DNA from 3 places in the Agromyces silvae genome. Region 2 is predicted to be linked to each of the others. Evidence: predicted binding sites of a transcription regulator. Region 2 holds the regulator's gene; each other region holds the start of a gene.

Region 1 (7,099 bases), 1.4 Mb from region 2:
TGGTCGCGGTGAACTGCGTGGGCAGCAGCAGCGGTCCGAGCAGGCTCACGCCGGGCACGCCGTACTTCACGAGTGCCTTCTGGAACTTCTGCTTCCTGGGCGACTCGGGGATGTCGGTGAGGTCCATGTCGCCGGCGTCCGAGGTCGGGCTCTGTCCGGCGGCGGCCGCAGACACGCGCGCCTGCACGCGCTCGTGGTGTCGCGTGACGACGGCCTGGCGTGCGCCCGCGCTGATCAGCACCAGCACGGCGACGCACGCGAAGTTACCGATCATGGCCGCGATCGCGGCGACCACGGGGTGGATCCCGCCGAGGATGCCGATCGAGACGGCCCCTTCGCCCTCGATGAAGGGGATGGCGCCGGCACCGGCGACGATGAGGGGCTGCACGAGTTCGGGCACCTGCGCGACGAGGTCCTGGAAGGTTTCGATGAGGCTCATGGTGTGCTCCTGACGTTGTGGTGCGGGTCCGATCGGCGACCGGTGGGTCGCAATCGGTGAGGTGCCGAGTCCGCCGGTGGGTCGTCCTCGGTGATGTGTCGAGTCCACCGGATCCGCGGCCGCCGCGGCAGTGTCGCGGCGTCACCTCTTTGTGACGTGAATCGCATCTCGCGCCGTGACATTTGTCACTGCCCTACGCTCGGAAGCATGCCTGCCGAGCACGCCCGCAGTGTGCAGACCACCTGGTACTACACGCTCACCTCGATCGTGTTCTTCGTGGGCTTCTTCGAGGCGGTCGTCGCGTTGACCTTGCTCGAGGACGTCCTCGCGACGCGCGACCCGTTCACGATGGTGCTGATCGTCGCGGTGGTGGTCTCGGCGGCGGTGCAGATCCGGTACTGCTGGTTCCTGCGGGCGGGGCGTGCGGGTGGGCTGCCCGCCGCGGGCTGGACGGCGGCGCTCGTCGGGTCGGCCGGCGTCGTATGGGTGCTTGGCCTGTTCGTGCCCGGTGTCGAGTTCGCGACGGCGGTGCCGCTCTGGGCGGCTGCGTCGCTCATCGCGTGCCTCGTGCCGCGGATGTGGCGCTGGGTCGTGCTCGGCGTGGGGGCGGCGCTCTTCGCCGCGCACGTCGTGCTCCCGATGGTCGTGCTCGACCGGTCGCTCGACGAGATGCCGCGCGGCGGCGCGATCATGTTTCTGATCTACTCCACGTTGCTGCCGTTCATGCTCATCTCGAGCCTGTGGTGGTGGGAGATCGTCGTGCGCCTCGAACGCCACCGCCGTACGGCCGGCGAGCTCGCGGTCACGCAGGAGCGGTTGCGCTTCGCGTCGGACCTGCACGACATCCAGGGGCATCATCTGCAGGTGATCTCGCTGAAGTCGGAGCTCGCGGAGCGCCTGCTCGAGGTCGATCCGGCGGCGGCTCGCGAGCACATCCACGAGACGCGGCTCATTGCGAAGCAGGCGCTCGAGGAGACGCGTTCGCTGGTCGCCGGCTACCGCCAGGTTGCGCTCGACGACGAGCTCGAGAACGCGCGCGAGGTGCTCACCGCTGCGGGGGCGTCGTGCGCGTTGCGCGTGGGCGTGGTGCCGGCGGACGCCGCGGTGCGCGCGGCGCTCGCGTCGGTGGTGCGCGAGGCGACGACGAACATCCTGCGGCACAGCGAGGCCACGCGCGTGACGATCACGCTGCGCGTGGTCGACGATGCCAGCGTGTTGTCGATCGAGAACGACGGTGTCGCTGCGTCGACGGTCGCCCCGGCCGCGCGTGCGGCGGGCAGCGGCCTCGCGGGCCTTCGCGAGCGGCTCGCGGACGTGGGAGGGCGGCTCGAGACCTCGACGGATGCCTCGGCCGGCATCTTCGAGCTCACGGCGACGGTGCCGGTCGAGGAGAGCGTGAGAGTGAGCGCAGGGCAGGTGAACGCATGAGCTGGACATCTGCGGATGCCTCGGCCGGCACATTCGAGCTCACGGCGACGGTGGTCGTTGAAGAGCGAGTGAGCGCAGGGCAGGTGAACGCATGAGCACGATCCGCCTGCTCGTCGCCGACGACGAGCATCTGATCCGCGGTGCGCTGATCGCACTGCTGAACCTCGAGCCCGACATCGAGGTGGTCGCGAGCGCCGCGAACGGCGAGGAGGCGGTATCGCTCGCGCTCGAGACAAGCCCCGACGTCTGTCTGCTCGACCTGGAGATGCCGGAGGCCGACGGCCTCGAGGCGGCGTCCCGCATCTTGGCCGAGGTGCCGACCCGCGTGGTCATCGTCACCCGTCATGCCCGCCCTGGTGTACTGCGCCGCGCGCTCGCGTCGAAGGTGTCGGGTTTCGTCCCGAAGTCGACCCCGGCTGAGGACCTCGCGAACGTGATCCGCGATGTCGCGGCCGGCCGCCGGTACATCGACCCCGAGATCGCCGCGACCGCGCTCACCGCCGAGCGCTGCCCGCTGACCGACCGTGAGCTGGACGCGCTTCGGCACAGCCGCTCGACGATGAGCGTGCAGCAGATCGCCGAACGCATGCACCTCGCACCCGGAACCGTGCGCAACTATCTGTCGTCCGCGATGACGAAGCTCGACGCCGCTTCGCGGCACGAGGCCGCCGAGATCGCCTGGCAGCAGGGCTGGATCTGATCAGCGCGGGCCACGAGAAGTGGGGACTTGACTCCCTATAAGGGGAATGATCGGGGTCGCGGTACAGACCTCGGTCCGGTTCCCGGTGGCCGAGACAGGCGCGATCAACGAGATTTCCAAGGTTGGTCCCGTGGGCGAGCCGACGCGCACGCCGCCGGCGGAGCCCTCCGGGCGGGCGAAGTCGAGCCGATGCGCATGCCGCCGGCGGAGCCCTCCGGGCCGGCGAAGTCGAGCCGAAGCGACGCCAGGCTGATCGCGTCGACCGGCGTCGAGCCGCCGGCCTGGCTCGGGATCGGTGCCGTGCTCCTGGTGGCCGACGCTGTGGCGATCGTCGCCTCGGTTGCCCGACCGGCCCAGCGGGGCGGCGCGCCACCCGAACTGGGGGCACACGATGAAAGAAATCGGACGACGCTCTCCGTTAACCTGGCGTTGGCCGCACGCCGGCGGCGGCCCCTCAAGCTGGCGGACTCCCTCCGAACCGTCGGGTCAGATCCCCGCCGCCGCACACCCCGCGGCGGCGGGGGCCTCTGCCCGACGCCGTCAGGCACAGCTTGGGCGTTTGCCTGTTGCGTCTGCGCGACGCCTCGACCTCTGGCTGGTGCCGTCAGGCGTAGCTTGGGCCTGTGCCTGTTGCGTCTGCGCGATGCCTCGACCTTTGGCTGGGCCCTCAGGCGGATCCCTCCAATCAGACCCAGCCGAGTCCGCGTACCTGTCTGATTTCCGCTGGAAAGGTGGGCGCAGCCGCGACCTGCAGGCGCAAAGATTGAGGCATGAGCCGTCGCCACGCCACGCTACCGACCGCGCTCGGCGAATTGCTCGTCGTGGGCGACGGTGACGCGATGGCGGGCGTGTATTTTCCGGGGCACTGGCACCCCCCAGTGGAGGGCTCGATCGGTGCGGGCGTGGATGCCTCTGTCGACTCCCTCTTCGTGACGTTTGCGGCACAGCTCGCAGAGTTCCTCGAAGGCCGGCGACGGGAGTTCGACCTGCCCATTGCGCCGGTCGGCGACCCGTTCCAGCATGCCGTCTGGGACCTGTTGCGCGAGATCCCGTACGGAGAGACCACGACGTACGGTGCGTTGGCGGTCGAGCTCGGCGATCGCAACCTCGCTCGCCGGGTGGGGGGTGCGGTCGGGAGGAATCCGATCAGTATCGTCGTGCCGTGCCACCGCGTCGTCGGAGCGAACGGCGCGCTCACGGGCTATGCGGGTGGCCTCGAACGCAAACTGCAGCTGCTCGAGCTCGAGGGTGCCCCAGTCGTCGCGCAGCGCCGTCTCTTCTAACCTCCTGGCTCTCCGGTCTCCTGCGCTCTGTCGAGGGAGCTGGATCGCGGCCTTCGAGGGCTTCACCACGACCGCCACAGCCGTCAGGCCGCTCGCTTCATCAGTACCTCTCGCTTCGCTTCTCTGGCATTTGCACCTCGGTCGCCTGCACCTCGGTCGCCTGCACCTCGGTCGCCTGCACCTCGGTCGCCTTCACCAGGTTTCCTCGGCCTCGCCTGTGCCAGGCCTCCTCATCTCCACCGTGCCCAGCCTCATTAACTCCACCGTGCCCAGCCCCTCACTTCTCCCTCCAATCCACTGCCTCTCTTCCTCCAATCCATCACCTCTCTCCCTGCAATCCGCCACCCGCCGCCGCTCATTGATCTGCTCCGCTGCGGTGCTCGCCGGGTGTGGAAAGATTCGAACACGCATTCGAGGATAGTGATATCTTGCTGCTCATGCAAGACATGATTCCACCACCCGCTGACATCGGGTCGCACGTGGAGGCGCAGGCCGAACTCGCGGCATTGATCGATGCATCCGTCGAGCTCAGACAGGCGCTTGCTCGACTCGATGCCCAACGCCTTGTCTCGATCCACGAGGCGATCCAGTTCGCGGTGAGCCGCGCACGTTCATTCGTCTCGTCTCATCTCGGGCGTACCGGCCAGTACGAGCTCGCGCGCCGTGCGGTCATCGCGGAACTCGCTGTCGCGTGGCGGGTCTCCGAGCGGACGATGCAGCGCCTCGCGTCGGAGTCGTACATGCTCTGCACGGCGCTTCCATCGACGCTGGCGGCGATGAGCGAGGGGGAGATCGACGCGGCGCACGTGCGCGTCATCGTCGAGGCTGTGAGTGCCGTCGAAGGGTCATCCGATGCGCTCGCGAGGGCGGATGCCGAGCTTGCCTCGCTGGCGCGGGGCGTGACTCCTGCGAAGCTGCGGCATGATGCGAAGCGGCTGCTCGAGCAGGTGCAGATCGAGACGGTCGTGCAACGTCATGAGCGTGCGTTCGCTGACCGCGCCGTGCAGCTCGAGCCCGCACCGGATGGCATGGCGTGGCTCGCCGTGCAGATGCGCGCGACGGACGCGCTGCTGGTACGCGACCGGCTGAAGCAAGCGGTGACCGTGGCGAAGGCCGACGCGTCCGAGTCGCGCACCTGTGCGCAGCTCGAGGCGGACCTCGCGCGTGACCTCTTGCTGTACGGGGCGCCGGTCGGCGACGCGGCGGCCGGCACGGGACTCGCCTCGATTCGTCCTACGGTGCACGTGACGGTGCCCGTGCTCAGCCTGCTCGGTCTCGACGAGTCGCCGGCCGACCTCGACGGCTATGGTCCGATCGATGCGGAGACGGCTCGGCGTCTGGCCGCGAACGCACCGTCGTTCACGAGGCTGCTGACCCACCCGATCAGCGGTGCGGTGCTCGACGTCGACCGTGGCTCATATCGGGTACCGGCTGACCTTCGAACGTGGCTTCAGGTGCGCGACCGTACGTGCCGCTTTCCGGGGTGCACACGGCGTGCGGTTCGGTGCGAGGTCGACCACAGCGCGGCTTGGGCGGCCGACCACGGCGCGACCGCTCACGACAATCTGGCTCACTTGTGCGCGTTCCACCATCATCTGAAACACGAGACCGCGTGGTCGCTCAGGCACCTCGACGGGGGAGTGCTCGAGTGGACCTCCTTGACCGGCGCGGTGTACCGCACCACGCCGGAAGGTGATCTGCGTGCCGGCAGCCTCCAGCAGGCCATCGAGGCAGCTCGCCGAGCCTTCGGGCAGAACGAAGTCCTCGCCGACGCGGCAGATCCCGGCGACGAATGCGGCGACCTTGACGACTCGGACTCCGATTCAGAGCTAGCCCCGGCCCCGGACTCGGATTCCGAGCTGGACCCGGACTCGGACTCCGATTCAACCCTCGACTTAGACCCGGACCCGGACCCGGACTCAGGCCGGCGCCCGGGCTTGAACTCGGCGCACCGCCGTCGCCGCCGTCCACCGGCGGTGTACGAGGAAACGGTGGGCTTCTAATAAGCCTTCTATTCGACATGTGTAGAATAGACACGTACACCGACGAAGTGGTCGGCACCAGCCACGACGCCACGAGCCCGCGACGATGCCGACCCGCCCGGGGCACCCGTTCCCGGAATCGAGAGGAAGGTCACACATGGCACGCGTCAGTAACAAAGTGGTTCTCATCAGCGGAGGTGCCCGCGGCATGGGCGCCTCGCACGCCCGGCTTCTGGTCGAGGAGGGTGCGAAGGTCGTCATCGGCGACTTGCTCGACGCCGAGGGCGAGGTGCTCGCGGCCGAGCTCGGCGAGAACGTCCGCTACGTCCACCTCGACGTCACCGACTATGCGCAATGGGAGCAGGCCGTCAAGCTCGCCGTCGATGAGTTCGGCGGACTCGATGTCGTGGTGAACAACGCCGGCATCGCGAACTTCGGCCCGGTCGACGAGTACTCGCTCGAGGCCTGGGACAAGATGATCGCCATCAACCTCACCGGTGTCTTCTACGGCATCCGAGCCGCTGCACCTGCGCTCAAGCAGAGCGGCAAGGGGTCCATCATCAACATCTCGTCGACCGCCGGCCTACAGGGCTACGAGGCGCTGCCCGGCTACAACGCCGCGAAGTACGGCGTGCGCGGGCTCACGAAGAACGCCGCGCTCGACCTGGGCCAGTACAACATCCGCGTGAACTCGGTGCACCCCGGTGTGATCCGCACGCCGATGACCGACGAGCTCGACACGCCGCAGAACCACGTCGCGCTTCACCGAGTCGGCGAGCCGATCGAGCTGTCGAACCTCGTCCTGTTCCTCGCGAGCGACGAGTCCAGCTTCTCCACCGGCGCCGAGTTCGTCGCCGACGGCGGCGAGACCGCGGGCCTCGCCCACTACGAGAGCTGAGCGCGGCCCGAGACGCGCACGCCTCGGGCGAGTGGATGCCTCGCCCGAGGCATCCACCCGTTCGATGCCCATGCCTCGCGAGCCTGACTACCCTGATCAGATGCGACCCGACCCGAGACAGATCCGCACGCGCCAGGCCCTCGTCGCGGCGCTCACGCGGCTGCTCGAGCGTCGGCCGCTCGACGAGATCACGGTCGCCGAGCTCTGCCGCGAGGCCGGCGTGCACCGCACGACGTTCTACGGGCACGCCGACGGGGTGCCCGAGTTCGCGCTCGCCGAGTTCAGCCGTGACATCGACCGCATCGCCGAGGTCGACGTCGAGCCCACAGCCGAGGCGCCCGAGGAGGTCGCCGACCGGTACCTGAGCTC
Region 2 (7,099 bases):
AGCTGTTCCCGCCACGCACCGACGCCGCGGCGCTCGCGCTCGGGCGCACCATCGATCGGCTCGCCGAGGCGCACCCGGCGTTCATCTCGGTGACGTTCGGCGCCGGCGGCTCGTCGCGTGAGCGTTCGCTCACGGTGCTGCGGTACATGCTCGACCAGACCGACGTCGAGCCCATGGCGCACCTGACCTGCGTCGGTTCGTCGCACGCCGAGGCCAATCGGCTCGTTCGGGACTTCCTCGACGCCGGGGTCACGAGCTTTCTCGCGCTCCGCGGCGATCCGCCGCTCGGGGCGGAGGATGACGGCCTCGGCGACCTCGGCAGCGCGGCCGAGCTCGTGCAGCTCATCCACCGCGTGCAGGAGGAGCGAGAGCCGTTCACGCAGGCGGGCATCCCCGGGCTGCCCGGGGCCTCCGAGATCCGCGAGCGGCCCCGACCCGAGCGGGTCGCGGTCGCGGCGTTCCCGACCGGGCATCCGCGATCCCGCGGCCCGCAGCAGGACGTCGACACGCTTCTGGCGAAGGAGATCGCGGGGGCGACGCTCGCGATCACCCAGCTGTTCTGGCACGCCGACGACTACCTGGGATTCGTCGCTCGTGCGAGGTCCGCCGGGGTGAGCATCCCGATCGTGCCCGGCATCATGCCGGTCACCACGCCGAGCCGGCTCGCGCGCCTCACGCAGCTCACCGGGGTCGAACCGCCGGCGCAGCTCGCGATCGACCTCGAGATCGAGCCCGACGCCGACGCCCAGAACGAGATCGGCGTCGCGTATGCCGCACGTCTGGCGGGCGAGGTGCTCGCGGACGCCCCTGGCCTGCATCTGTACACCTTCAACCGACACGAGGCCGTGCTCGGCGTGCTGGACCGGCTCGGTCTCATGCCGTCGTCGCGACCCGCCGAAGAGAGGAATGTGACCAACACATGAGCGAGCCCATTTTCCCGACCGGGACGATCCTCGGTTACCCGCGCATCGGACCGCGCCGCGAGCTCAAGCGCGCGGTGGAGGCGTTCTGGTCGGGCGGCATCGATGCGGTCGAGCTGGAGGCACGCGCCGCCGAGCTTCGGCGTGCGACGCGGGAGCGGCTCGCCGGGCTCGGTCTCCAACGCGGCGGTTCGGCGATCCCGGAGTCGTTCTCGTACTACGACCAGGTGCTCGATGCGGCGCTCGCGGTCGGCGCGGTGCCCGAACGATTCCAGCGCCTCGTCGGCGGCGACGGCGTGGACCTCGCGGGATACTTCACGATCGCTCGCGGCGAGGCGGCCGACGCGCCGCTCGAGATGACGAAGTGGTTCGACTCGAACTACCACTATCTCGTCCCAGAGATCGGACCGCACACGGTGTTCAGCGCGCAGCCCGGGGCGCTGCTCGGCCAGTTCCGTGAGGCGCTGGCCGATGGCTACCTCACGCGTCCCGTGCTGGTCGGGCCGGTGACGCTGCTCGCGCTCGCGAAGCCGACCGAGGACGCGCCCGCGGAGTTCCAGCCGCTCGACCGGCTCGCCGACCTCGTTCCGGTGTACGCCGAGCTGCTGGCGGCGCTCGCCGAGGCGGGCGCGGAATGGGTCCAGCTCGATGAGCCCGCGCTCGTGAGCGAGACCCTCGACGCCCCGCGCGACCGGGTCCTCGAGGCGATCGGGGTCGCGTACGACGCGCTCGGAGCGGCATCGAGCCGTCCCGCGATCTTCGTCGCGGCGCCCTACGGCGGACTCGATGATGCGCTTCCGGCGCTCGCGGCGACGCCGGTCGAGGCGATCGGGTTCGACCTGGTCAGGGGCGATGCGCCCGACCGCCTCGATCCCGCGACGGAGGAGTCGCTCGCCGCCAAGACGCTCGTCGCGGGCGTCGTCGACGGGCACAACATCTGGCGTGGCGATCTCGAGGCCGCGTTCGCACGTGCCGAGGCGCTCCGCGCCTGGTCCGGCAGCGTTGCGGTGTCGAGCTCGACGTCGCTGTTCCACGTCCCGCATGACGTGGCCGACGAGACGAAGCTCGACCCCCGCCTCGTGAGCTGGCTCGCGTTCGCGGATCAGAAGGTCGAACAGGTCGCGACGCTCGCACGCGGCCTCGCCGACGGCCCCGAGGCGATCGCCGCCGAGCTCACCGTGGCTCGTGAGGCGCTCCAGGATCGCGCCGAAGCGCCGGGCGTCCGCGTACCGGCGGTCCGGGCCAGGCTCGGCGCGCTCGCCGACTCGGACTTCTCACGAGCGGGCTACGCGGACCGGGTCGAGGCGCAGTCGGCGCTCGAGCTGCCCGAGCTGCCGACCACGACGATCGGCTCGTTCCCACAGACCACCGAGATCCGCCGGGCCCGGGCACGGCTCACGAAGGGCGAGCTCGACGAGGCCGCGTACCGCGCCGAGATGCGTGCGGAGATCGAACGGGTCATCCGTCTCCAGGAGGAGCTGGGGCTCGACGTGCTCGTCCACGGCGAGCCCGAACGCAACGACATGGTGCAGTACTTCGCCGAACTGCTCGACGGCTTCGCCGTGACCGAGCACGGCTGGGTGCAGTCCTACGGCTCACGGTGTACGCGGCCGTCGATCCTCTGGGGCGACGTCGCCAGGGCGGAGCCCATGACGGTCGCCTGGTCGACGTACGCGCAATCGCTCACCGCCAAGCCGGTGAAGGGCATGCTCACCGGTCCCGTGACGATCCTCGCGTGGTCATTCGTGCGCGACGATCAGCCCCTCGCGGACACCGCGCGACAGGTCGCGCTCGCGCTGCGCGACGAGATCGCCGACCTCGAGGCGGCGGGCATCCGGATCATCCAGGTGGACGAACCCGCGCTGCGCGAGCTGCTTCCGCTGAAGCGCGCCGACCAGCCGGCGTATCTCGACTGGTCGGTCGGCGCGTTCCGGCTCGCCACGGGCGGCGCGGCGGCACCCACACAGGTGCACACGCACCTCTGCTACTCGGAGTTCGGGGTCGTCATCGACGCGATCCGCAACCTCGACGCCGACGTCACCTCGATCGAAGCCGCGCGCAGCCGGATGGAGGTCGTCGACGACCTCGCCGCGAGCGGGTTCGACCACGGCATCGGGCCGGGGGTCTACGACATCCACTCGCCCCGGGTGCCGAGCACCGACGAGGTGCGCTCGATGCTCGAGCGTGCGGTCGGCGCCATTCCGGCGAGCCGGCTCTGGGTCAATCCGGACTGCGGGCTCAAGACCCGCGGGTATGACGAGACGATCGCCTCGCTCGAGCACATCATCGCCGCGACCAAGGCCGTGCGCGCCGGGATCGCGGTCCCCGGCTGAGCGAGTCGCGTCGCGTGCGCGGCCGGGGCATCCGGCGATCGGATGTCCCGGCCGCGGTCCGCCCGCAGGACGCGGCGACCGGGCGCGGCGGTCGCGACTCACACGTGGCATGCGGTCCACTCGAAGTGACCGCCCAGGTGCGCCGCCTAGCCTGAGAGGCATGCGATTGGCCGTCACCGAGACCGGGTACGGGCCCCGCACCGCGATCCTCATCCACGGCATCATGTCGGACTCGCGGGCGTGGCACCGGGTCACCGCCGAGCTCGAGTCGCACGGCTTCCGGGTCATCGCGGTCGACCTCGCGGGCCACGGCCGGAGCCCGCGGGCCGACCGCTATTCGCCGGCCGCGTGGGCCGACGACGTGGTCGAGACGCTGACACCGCTGCTCGACGGCCCGCCCGACGTGGTCATGGGCCACTCGCTCGGCGGGCTCGTCGCGAGCCTCGTCGCCGACCGCATGGCGCCCCGCGCCGCGATCTACATCGACCCCGCGTTCTCGTTCCCCACGGGGCTGCGCGGGCTCGCGTTCAAGCTCTTCTTCGCGCTCGCCCCGCGCCCGCGCAGGTCGGCGCTCGTCAAGATGAACCCCAAGTGGCACGCCGAAGACGTCGAGATCGAGCTCGCCACGCTGCGCGACTGGGACAAGCGCACGATCCTCGGCTTCAGCGACACCCGGCGGCTCGTCCCACCGGTGTCGCTCGTGGCGCCGACCCTCGTCGTGCTGGCCGAGAAGAGCCTGCTCATCACCGAACAGATCGCCGGGCGGCTGCGGCGGCAGGGTATGACCGTGCAGACGATCGAGGGCACCGGGCACACGGTCTTCCGCGACGACCATGCCGGGTTCATGTCCGCCGTGCTCGAGTGGCTGCGCAGCGTGCCGGCGCCGTTGCAGCCGGTGTCGCTGCAGCCGGTGTCGATGCGTGCCGGGCGCACGTCGCCCGCGACGCGCAGCTGAGCCGCCGTCGCTGAGCGCGCCGGCCCGCGCTCAGACCGCCCGCAGCACCGCCACGACCTTGCCGAGCACCTCGGCCGCGTCGCCGAGGATCGGCTCGAACGCACTGTTGCGCGGCAGCAGCCAGGTGTGCCCGTCGCGCTGCCGGAACACCTTCACGGTCGCTTCGCCGTCGAGCATCGCGGCGACGATCTCGCCGTTCTCCGCGTCCTTCTGGGATCGGATGACGACCCAGTCGCCGTCGCAGATCGCGGCGTCGATCATCGAGTCGCCGACGACCTTGAGCATGAAGAGCTCACCCTTGCCGACGAGCTGGCGGGGGAGCGGGAACACCTCGTCGATCTGCTGATCCGCCATGATCGGCACGCCCGCGGCGATCCGACCGACGAGGGGGACCATCGCCGCATCGTTGATCGGGATCGGCTCGCTGGACGAGGCGCGGGTCTCGCTCCCGGGCAGCTCGATGAGCACTTCGAGCGCGCGCGGCCGGTTGGGGTCGCGGCGCAGGTACCCGGCGAGCTCGAGCTGATTGAGCTGATGCGTGACGCTCGAGAGCGAGGAGAGGCCCACGCCGTCGCCGATCTCGCGCATGCTCGGCGGGTAGCCGCGGTCGGCGACCGACTGCTGGATGACCTCGAGGATGGCGGTCTGCTTGGGCGTGAGCGCCTTGCTACGGCGCCGTCGCGAGCCGGACTCCGGCGTTCGGTCGATGTCGGTGCTCACGGTCTCGCCCCTCGTTGCGGTCGCCTCGCGACCGGATGTCGGTGGTGTCTGATCGACTGTTCTCGGACATTCGAAACTGTATCTGCCCGGCGGGCACGCATCAAACATATGTTCGAGCGTGTCGCGCCTGTTCTCGCACATTCACGGGCGCAGGCCGAGGCAGAAGAAATGGAGAGACACCTTGCGCGGGCGCTCATTCGAAGATACATTCGGAACAGAGCTTCGCATCCGCCGCTCCCGGCCGAGCGGCGGATGCGGCTCGGAATCGGAATCGGTCGCGGCAACGTCAGGAGGAACCATGAGCGAGTCGAACACGATCGACGCCCACGGCGGCTTCGGGGCGAACGTCGGCGCCGGTGCACCCGCCCCTCGGACGCGGCTGCGGATCACGCGTCGCGGCCGGGTCGTGTTGACGACGCTCGCGGCACTGCCGGTCGCCATCGTGGCCTCGGTGTCGGTGCTCGGCGCGGGCATGGCGGCCGCCGACGGAGGTGGGGTGCCGGTCGCCCCGCTCGAGGTCGTGACCGTCGGCCACGGCGACACGCTGTGGGAACTGGCGGAGTCGATCGCGCCCGATGAAGACCCCCGCGAGGTCATCGCCGACATCGTGCGCCTCAACGGGCTCGACGGCGCGGTGGTGCAGCCCGGTCAGCAGCTCGCCCTGCCCGCCGTGCGCTGAGCCGCGGGCTGCGCTGCGCACGCGTGCTGTGCACGTGAAGGCGCCTGCGCGAGGGCTGCCGTCGCCGTGGATAGCATGATCTGGTGACCAGTCTCGAGGATCTCCCCATCAGAGACGACCTCCGTGGCAAGGCACCGTACGGTGCGCCGCAGCAGGCCGTTCCCGTTGCGTTGAACGTCAACGAGAACACGCATCCGATTCCGGAGGCCGTGGCACACGACATCGTCGCGCGCGTCGCGGCGGCGATCCTCGGGTTGAACCGCTATCCCGATCGTGAGTTCACCCAGCTGCGCGCGGCACTGGCCGGGTACCTCGGTCACGGGCTCGAGCCGCGGCAGATCTGGGCCGCGAACGGGTCGAACGAGGTGCTGCAGCACATCCTGCAGGCGTTCGGCGGCCCGGGGCGCACCGCGCTGGGGTTCGCGCCGACCTACTCGATGTACGCGCTGCTCGCGGCCGGGACCGGCACCGCGTGGGTCACCGGCGGGCGCGACGCCGACTACGAGCTGAGCCCCGAGACCGCGGTCGCGGCCGTCCGCGAGCACGATCCCGACGTGGTCCTGCTGTGCGCCCCGAACAATCCGACCGGGACCCCCCTCTCGCTCGACACCGTCGAGGCCGTCGCCGACGCGGCACGCGGCATCGTGGTCGTCGACGAGGCGTATTTCGAGTTCGCCGACCCGGGCACGCCCAGTGCGCTCACGTTGCTCGAGGGCCGGCCGAGACTGCTCGTCTCACGCACGATGAGCAAGGCGTTCGCCTTCGCGGGCGCACGGGTCGGCTACCTCGCCGGAGATCCCGCCACCATCGACGCACTACGCCTGGTGCGCCTGCCGTACCACCTGTCCGCGCTCACCCAGGCGGCAGCGCTCGGTGCGCTCGCGCACGCCGACCAGATGCTCGCGATGGTCGACGAGATCCGTCTCCAGCGGGAGCGCATCTCGAACGAGCTCGAACGACTCGGATTCCGCGCCTATCGGAGCGGCTCGAACTTCGTGCTCTTCGACGGCGTCGACGACCCGCACGCGGTGTTCGAGGGACTGCTCGAACGGGGCATCCTGATTCGCGAGATCGGGCTGCCGGGCAGCCTCAGGGTGACGGCCGGCACCGAGACCGAGACAACCGCGTTCCTCGAAGCCATCGCGCCGTTCGCGCCCCGGTCGGCCCAATAGGATTGAGCGTATGACCTCCCCGAACGCAGGCCGTACCGCGCGCGTGCAGCGCGAGACGAGCGAGTCGAGCATCGACCTGTCGATCGACCTCGACGGCACCGGCACGAGCGACATCGAGACGGGCGTGCCGTTCTACGACCACCTGCTCACCGCGTTCGCCAAGCACTCGCTGAGCGACCTCACGGTCCGCGCGTCCGGGGATGTCGAGATCGACGTGCACCACACCGTGGAAGATGTCGGCATCGCGCTCGGCGCGGCGATCAAGCAGGCGCTCGGCGACAAGTCGGGCATCTCGCGGTACGGGGACGCGCTGGTCCCGC
Region 3 (7,099 bases), 930 kb from region 2:
GTCGTCCAGCTGGCCGCACCGGCCGAGCCGGCCGCGCCACCCGCGCCGCCGTAGCAGGCGTCGAAGAAGATAGAGTCGTCGGCACCGCGACCGCCGCCGCCGCCACCGCCGCCGGCGATGACGAGCACCTCGTCGTTGACCGCCACGGCGCTCGCGCCACCGCCACCGGCACCCGGGCGGGCGCTGGCGCCACTGCTGGCGCCGTTTCCGCCGGCCACGAATCCGGTGCCGCCGGCGCCGTTCTCGGTGCGGCCACCTCCGGCGTTGCCGCCGGCCTGCCCGGCCCAGATGTCGAGCACGTCGCCGGGCTCGACGGCGAGGACGCTCTCGACCGAGGCGCCGACACCGCCCACGCCACCGTGCTGGCCGGCCGCGTTGCCGCCCGAGCCACCGATCGCGGTCACGATGACCTCGCGGACACCGGCCGGAACGGTCCACTCCGAGACAGAGGCGGAGGTGAAGGTCGCCGATCCGGGCTCAGCCGCGTGAGCGGGCGTGGCCAGGATCAGCGACGCCGGAACGGCGAGCAGCGTCGCGGCGCCGATGCCGATCAGGCGCCGTGAGCGCGGGGGTCGAGGGCTGGAAGCCGTCATGCGTGGGGGGCTCCTTCTCCGGGCGCGCAACAGCGTCACGCCGGTAGTCGAGGGAAACCGCATGCCAGGATGACAGACGGTCCCCGTCACGCTACCGAGCACGCGGAGCAGATTCTCACCATTTTCGAAGAATGTCCCCCGTATTGGGGACAGTTCATAGGTGAAAACTCTCACGCCTCCGCCCCGAGGCATCCGCCCGAGGCATCCGCCCCGAGGCATCCGCCCCGAGGCATCCGCCCGATCTTGTCAGCGACGCCCGTCCAGCACGCCGCCCGATTCCTGCAGATAGCAGACACCGCAGAGCGACTCGTACGTGACCTCGTGCACCGCACCCTCGTCGACCTCGACCGACTCGTCGATGGCGACCTGGTCGCCGTCGAAGACGAAGACGCCGTCGATCTTGCGCGCGTTGAAGATCGCCTTGCGGCCGCAGCGACAGATGGTCTTCAGCTCCTCGAGGCTGTGCGCGACCTCGAGGAGGCGCCGGCTGCCGGGGAACGCCGTCGTCTGGAAGTCGGTGCGGATACCGTACGCGAGCACGGGCACGTCGTCGAGCAACGCGATGCGCAACAGGTCGTCGACCTGCGGCTTGCTGAGGAACTGCGCCTCGTCGATGAGCAGACTGCTCACGTCCCGCCCGGTCGCCTCGATCACCCGGTTGCGATGCCGCTGGAACGTGTCGAGCACGTCCTCGTCGGGCGCGATCGTGAAGTCGACCTCGCGGGTGACCCCCAGACGAGACACGATCTCGCGATCGCCCTTCGTGTCGACCGAGGGCTTCGCGAGCAGCACCCGATGCCCGCGCTCCTCGTAGTTGAACGCGGCCTGCAGCAGCGCCGTCGACTTGCCCGAGTTCATCGCACCGTAACGGAAGTACAGCTTCGCCATCAGGCGCCCGGCTCAGTCGATGGCATATTCGATCTCCACCGTCACATTCTGCCCCGTCGCGATCGCGCGTGCGCGAAGCCCCACGACACGCGCGAGCGCCACGAACCGATCGAGCTCACGCCGGCGCGGACGCCACGCCTCGTGCGCCTCGGCGGCCACCGTGATCCGGCCGTGCGGCGCCCCGGCCGCCCGCGCCACCTCCACACCCACCCCCGTCGCCCGGCGCGGATCGCCGATCCACGTGAGAGCAGCGCGGTGATCGCGGCACGCTGATGATCGTCGAGCCGTCGCGCATCGCCGGCGTGGTCGGCAACCCGCATGGCGGTGCCGTGCGCGCGACGCACCGACGCGGCGAGGTCGTCGAGCCAGGTCGCCTCGACGCCCGCGCGGAGCGCGCGGCCCAGCGCCTCGGCCAGCTCACGGGCACGATCGACATCCGCACGGGAGAGGTGTTCGGCGGTCGTCACCCGCGCGAGGAACGGCAGCACCTCGCTGCGCAGCACCGACACCCGCGACGGCGGCGCGCTCGCCAGGCCGGGCCGGACGGCGTCTCGCCGGAGCATCGCTGCATTGCTCTCACGCTGCCACGCGAGCACTTCGCGCACGACGGTCGCCGAGTACACGGCGGCCGCCGCGGTCAACGCCAGGATGAAGGCCGCGTTCACAGCGACCAGCGAGATGACCGGCGCGTGCGTCGCCGTCGTCGGCGCGGTACCCAGTACCAGAATCGTGCTGACGCCCGTGGCGAGCACGCCCGCGACGACGAGCGAGACCCACGTGCAGTAGGGCGCGAGCGACAGGATCAGCAGGCCAACGACGAGTGCGCCGAAGTCGTCATAGAGGAACCGGTTCGCGCCTGCCGTCGAGACGTACTCGGCGACGGCAGCGCCGACCGCGAGGGTCACGATGAGCCCGAGCCGCTCGGGCGTGAACGGCGCCCGGGCCGGCACGGTCGCCGCGAGCATCGCGATCGCGGCCGCCAGGACGAGCACCAGCCCGAGCCCCGCCGCGACCGGGAGGCGAACCTCGCCCCAGTGCAGGGCGGTCAGCGTGACGGCGAGCACCGTGGCGAGCGCGGCACCGACCGCCACGATCGGCACGTCGACGACCCCGCCGACCGGATCGACCACCTGCGGCGACAGGTGCAGCGGGCGCCGCCTCACGCCGAGGTGCCAGTCGGCACGCTGAGCACGACGGTGGTCCCGACGTTCCTGATGGACCAGACCTCGACGGTGCCGCCGACGTGTTCGACGCGTCCGCGGATCGAGGTCCGCAACCCGATGCGGTCGGCCGGCACCGCGGCCTCATCGAATCCGACGCCGGCATCCATGACCGCGATGGTCAGTTCGCGGTCGTCGGCCCCGATCGCGACCTCGGCGACGCTCACGCCCGCATGCCGGCGCACGTTGACGAGGCACTGCGCGACGGCCGCGTCGAGCGCCGCGGCCCGCGCGGGCGTGACCGCGCTCAGCGCCGACACGTCGCCGGTGAGGCGGACCTCGAGTCCCACGTGCTCGGCCGCGGTCATCGACTGGTCGAGGTACAGCCAGGTTGCGGATGCCTCGGGCCGAGCGGATGCCCCAGGCTGAGCGGATGCCCCGGGGTGGCCGGATGCCCCGGGGCGGTCGGATGTGCCGGGGCGGTCCGATGTGCCGGCGTGGGCCGATGCCGCGGGCCGAGCGGGTGCCCCGGGGCGGCCGGATGCCCCGGGGCGGTCGGATGTCCCGGGGCGGTCGGATGCCTCGGAGCGGCCGATCGCCCAATCGGGACCCGCGATCAGCGCGAGGTCCTGCCGGATCGCAGTACGCAGCCGATCCTCGACCGGGCCCGAACCGGCCGACGCGATCGCGACCAGGTGCATGAGCGCGGTGTCGTGCAGTCGCGCCGTGGCCCGCAGCTCGCGATGCGCGAGGGGGTCGAGTTCCCGCGCCCGCCGGTCGGCCGGCTGCTCTTCGCTGGTGACTCCCCACACGCCGGCACGCTCACGTCGCGCGCGCCGGCCGGCGCGGTCGACGACGATGATCGCCACGATCACCGCCGTCGCGAACGCGGCCGCGGTGTTCGGCGCCCAGGTCGCCCCGACGAGCCCCGTGCCGATCACGACGGCGAGCTCGCCGAGCACGAAGCCCAACACCGCCCAGGTGACCGCGATCGCGGTGGTGGCGCCCGCCCCGCCGACGAGCACGAGCGCGACCCGCGGCATCGCGAGCACGACGTTGTTCGACGTCGCGAACGGCGAGTCGCCCGACATCACGAGCACCGTCGCGAGCAGCACGGTGCCCGTGCCGCCCGCGAGGTAGAGCACCGTGGACGCCACGGTGGGGCGCAGGGTGACGAGCGCGAGCGCGGCCGCCATGACGACGAGCGCCGCGACCGCGGACCAGGAATCCGGGCGACCCCCGCTGACGGCGCTCGCGACGGCGACGACGATCGCCGCCGTGAGGCAGACGAACGCTGCGGCGTGTGCGGCACGTTGCAGCGCACGCCGGAGGGCGTCGCGAGCGAGCTGCTCTGGGAGGCCAACGGCCATGCGTCCTCCGGGGGAATCCGTCCACGGGATTATCGCACCCGCGCTGCCCCCGCTCCGACACGGCCCACGGAACGGCGCGCCGCCTCAGAACAGCGCGGCGGGATCGGGCGGCGGCGCGAACTCGGGCGCGACGAGACCGCGCCGCGCGCGGTCGGCCCCCGCGGCCGCGCGGGCCGGAACACCGACGGGCGGAGCATCCACCCCCGGGGTCTGACCGGGCCGGGCGCCGAACCGGAACGCGCTCGAGCGCACGCCGCCGGTCGCCGGGTCGGCCGCGCGCGTCGGCAGACCGTGCGCGCGAAGAATCGGCCGCATGCGCTCGGCGAGCCACGCCCGGTACGCCTTCGGCGCGTACGCGTTGCGGCCGTAGTACATCGACCGGTACTTCGGCTCGAGTTCGGGGTGCTCGCGCTCGAGCCACTGCATGAACCAGGGTTTGACCGAGCCGCGCAGGTGCAGCGCGGCCCAGGTGACGCTCGTCGCGCCGGCCGCCTTCGCCTGCCGGACGGCGTCGTCGAGGTGGGCTCGCGTGTCGGTCAGGTAGGGCAGGATCGGCATCATGAACACCCCGCAGTCGAAGCCGGCCTCGCGCACCGCGGTGACCGTGGCGAGCCGCGCCTTCGTACTGGGCGTACCGGGCTCGACGGACTGCTGCAGCTCGTGGTCGTACACCGCGATGGACATGGCGAGGTCGACCGGCACGTGCTCGGCCGCCCGTCGCAGCAGCGGCAGGTCGCGGCGCAGCAGCGTGCCCTTCGTCAGGATGCTGAGCGGCGTGCCGGAGGTGGCGAGGGCGTCGATGACACCCGGCATGAGCGCGTAGCGCCCCTCTGCTCGCTGATACGGGTCGGTGTTCGTGCCGAGCGCGACGTGGTCACGTCGCCACGACGCCTTCGCGAGCTCTTTACGCAGCACGTCGACGACGTTGACCTTCACGATGATCTGCCGGTCGAAGTCGTCGCCGGCGTCGAGGTCGAGGTACTCGTGCGTGGGGCGTGCGAAGCAATAGCTGCAGGCGTGCGAACACCCGCGATACGGGTTGATCGTCCACGCGAACGGCATGGCCGACGCGCCGGGCACGTGGTTGAGAGCGGACTTGGCGAGCACCTCGTGAAAGGTCACCCCGGCGAAGTCGGGCGTCTGCACCGACCGCACCAGGTTGTTCAACCGAGCGAGCCCTGGCAGCGTGTCCGTCTGCTCGACCCCGAGTTCCTGCCCACTCCACCGCACTCCCTCATTCGAACATATGTTCGAACGTCACGCAACTCGCCGCGCCGGCACGCTCTCGCACGAGACATCCACTCACCGTCCAACCCACCCAACGCCGCACACACCCCCTGCCACACATGCCCCACTTTCCCAACTCAGGAACAACGGCCGTGCCGACGGCGTGTCGTCGCCGCCGGCACGGCGCGCCGCGCGGAAATTCCTGAGCAAGGAAAGAGCGAACCGCACTCAGACGGTCAGGCCGCCGGCTGCGGAGCGAGCACGCGCCCGCCCGCGAGCCGCAGCTCCGGCCCCGACCAGCGGGCGCGCAGCCAGCGGTCGTGGCTGGCGATCACGACCGCGCCCGGGTAGGCGCCGAGCGCCTCCTCGAGCTCGGTCGCGAGCGCGAGCGACAGGTGGTTCGTCGGCTCGTCGAGCAGGAACACGTGCGGCGGCCGGGCGATCACGAGCGCCAGCGCGAGCCGGCGCTGCTGCCCGACCGACAACGCCCCGACCGGCCGGTCGAGGTCGCGCCGCGCGAGCAGCCCGAGCCCCGACAGCGGCACCTGCTCGGCCCGCCGCTCCCCCAGCGTCCGCTCGTACAGCGCCCGCGCCGAGGCATCCGGATCGGCGAACCGCACATCCTGCTCGAGCAGCCCGACCCGCAACCCGCGCCGACGGTGCACGACGCCGCCGTCAGGCGCCACACGCCCGGCGAGCAGGCCGAGCAGCGTCGACTTGCCGGCGCCGTTCGCGCCCGTGACGAGCAGCCGCGCCGTCGGCGTGAGCTGCAGCGTCTCGAGGTGCAGCCGGTCCCCGACCGAGACATCCGCCACCTGGATCAGCAGGCCCGCCTCGTCGGCGAGCGCGTGCGACCCCGACGGGATGCCCGCGAACGCGAGCGGCGCGGGAGGCTTGCGCACCTGCTCGCGTTCGAGCGTGTCGAGACGCAGCTGCGCGTTGCGCACCCGGCGACTCACCTGCGATTCGACGCGATTGCCGATATTGCCATAGGACATCTTGTTCCGGTCGCGCATCGGTGCATTGTGCGAGACGTTCCGCGCGGTCTCGACGACCGAGACGCGCAGGTTCCGAAGCTCGTCCTGCTCGTCCTCGTACTGCCGCCGCCAGCGTTCGCGCTCGGCGCGTTTGACGTCGAGGAACTCGGAGAACGTGCCGCCGAACACCTGCCCGCCGGCGCTCGCGAGACCCGCGTCGCGGGCCCCCGCGCCGGACGCCCCGTCCCCGGCGAGCGCGAGCGCGCCCTGCCGACCGGGATCGAGGTCGAGCAGTCCGGTCGCCACCCGGTCGAGGAACGCCCGGTCGTGGCTCGCGAAGAGCACCGGCCCGCGCCACGCGCGAAGCCGCTCCTCGAGGAACGCCGCAGCGGCGTCGTCGAGGTGGTTCGTCGGCTCGTCGAGCAGCAGCGCGTCGGGCGCGCGCAGCAGCAGGGCCGCGAGCGCGAACCGGCTGCGCTGGCCGCCCGACACCTCGCCGATGCGCCGGTCGAGGGCCAACTCACCCACACCGAGCCCCTGCAGGAGCTCGTCGCGTCGCGCCTCGGCCGCCCAGATCTCGGCGCGTTCGGCCGCGTCGAGCGCGGCCGCATAGCGAGCGGATGCCTCGTCGGCGGACCGTTCGTCGGCGCCCTCGACCGCCAGACCGGCGGCGGCCGCGTCGAGCTCGCGCTCGATCGCACGCACCTCGGCGAGCGCATCCTCGAGGATGTCGCCGACGAGGTCGTGATCCGCGAACGGCACCTCCTGCAGGAGCAGGCCGATGCGCGCCGGGCGCGAGAGGGCGCCGTCGACGAGGGCGCCGTCGACGAGGGCGCCGTCGACGGTCGAGTCACCCGCTGGTCGGGTGGCGACCGACGAACGAG

The links. Region 2 encodes LexA, which represses DNA repair genes until DNA is damaged. Its sites were predicted from a motif close to TCGAACANNTGTTCGA; they were not measured.
Region 1: the regulator LexA is predicted to act here: its motif matches at 4,250-4,265, upstream of QU602_RS15135 (HNH endonuclease signature motif containing protein).
Region 3: the regulator LexA is predicted to act here: its motif matches at 5,250-5,265, upstream of QU602_RS13110 (Rv2578c family radical SAM protein).

What each region holds. Positions count from the first base shown of each region.
Region 1 covers NZ_CP133018.1:3,290,689-3,297,787, reverse strand. The annotation lists gene QU602_RS15155 (small multidrug efflux protein) at 1-439, opposite strand, end outside; gene QU602_RS15150 (sensor histidine kinase) at 647-1,867, shown strand; gene QU602_RS15145 (response regulator transcription factor) at 1,959-2,567, shown strand; gene QU602_RS15140 (methylated-DNA--[protein]-cysteine S-methyltransferase) at 3,338-3,850, shown strand; gene QU602_RS15135 (HNH endonuclease signature motif containing protein) at 4,288-5,853, shown strand; gene QU602_RS15130 (SDR family oxidoreductase) at 6,041-6,730, shown strand; gene QU602_RS15125 (TetR/AcrR family transcriptional regulator) at 6,831-7,099, shown strand, end outside.
Region 2 covers NZ_CP133018.1:1,913,427-1,920,525, forward strand. The annotation lists gene QU602_RS08825 (methylenetetrahydrofolate reductase) at 1-923, shown strand, start outside; gene metE (5-methyltetrahydropteroyltriglutamate--homocysteine S-methyltransferase) at 920-3,253, shown strand; gene QU602_RS08835 (alpha/beta fold hydrolase) at 3,414-4,208, shown strand; gene lexA (transcriptional repressor LexA) at 4,239-4,916, opposite strand; gene QU602_RS08845 (LysM peptidoglycan-binding domain-containing protein) at 5,227-5,607, shown strand; gene QU602_RS08850 (histidinol-phosphate transaminase) at 5,691-6,779, shown strand; gene hisB (imidazoleglycerol-phosphate dehydratase HisB) at 6,790-7,099, shown strand, end outside.
Region 3 covers NZ_CP133018.1:2,847,135-2,854,233, forward strand. The annotation lists gene QU602_RS13090 (Ig-like domain-containing protein) at 1-593, opposite strand, end outside; gene QU602_RS13095 (thymidine kinase) at 840-1,481, opposite strand; gene QU602_RS13100 (hypothetical protein) at 1,523-2,644, opposite strand; gene QU602_RS13105 (sensor histidine kinase) at 2,641-4,011, opposite strand; gene QU602_RS13110 (Rv2578c family radical SAM protein) at 4,096-5,241, opposite strand; gene QU602_RS13115 (ABC-F family ATP-binding cassette domain-containing protein) at 5,475-7,099, opposite strand, start outside.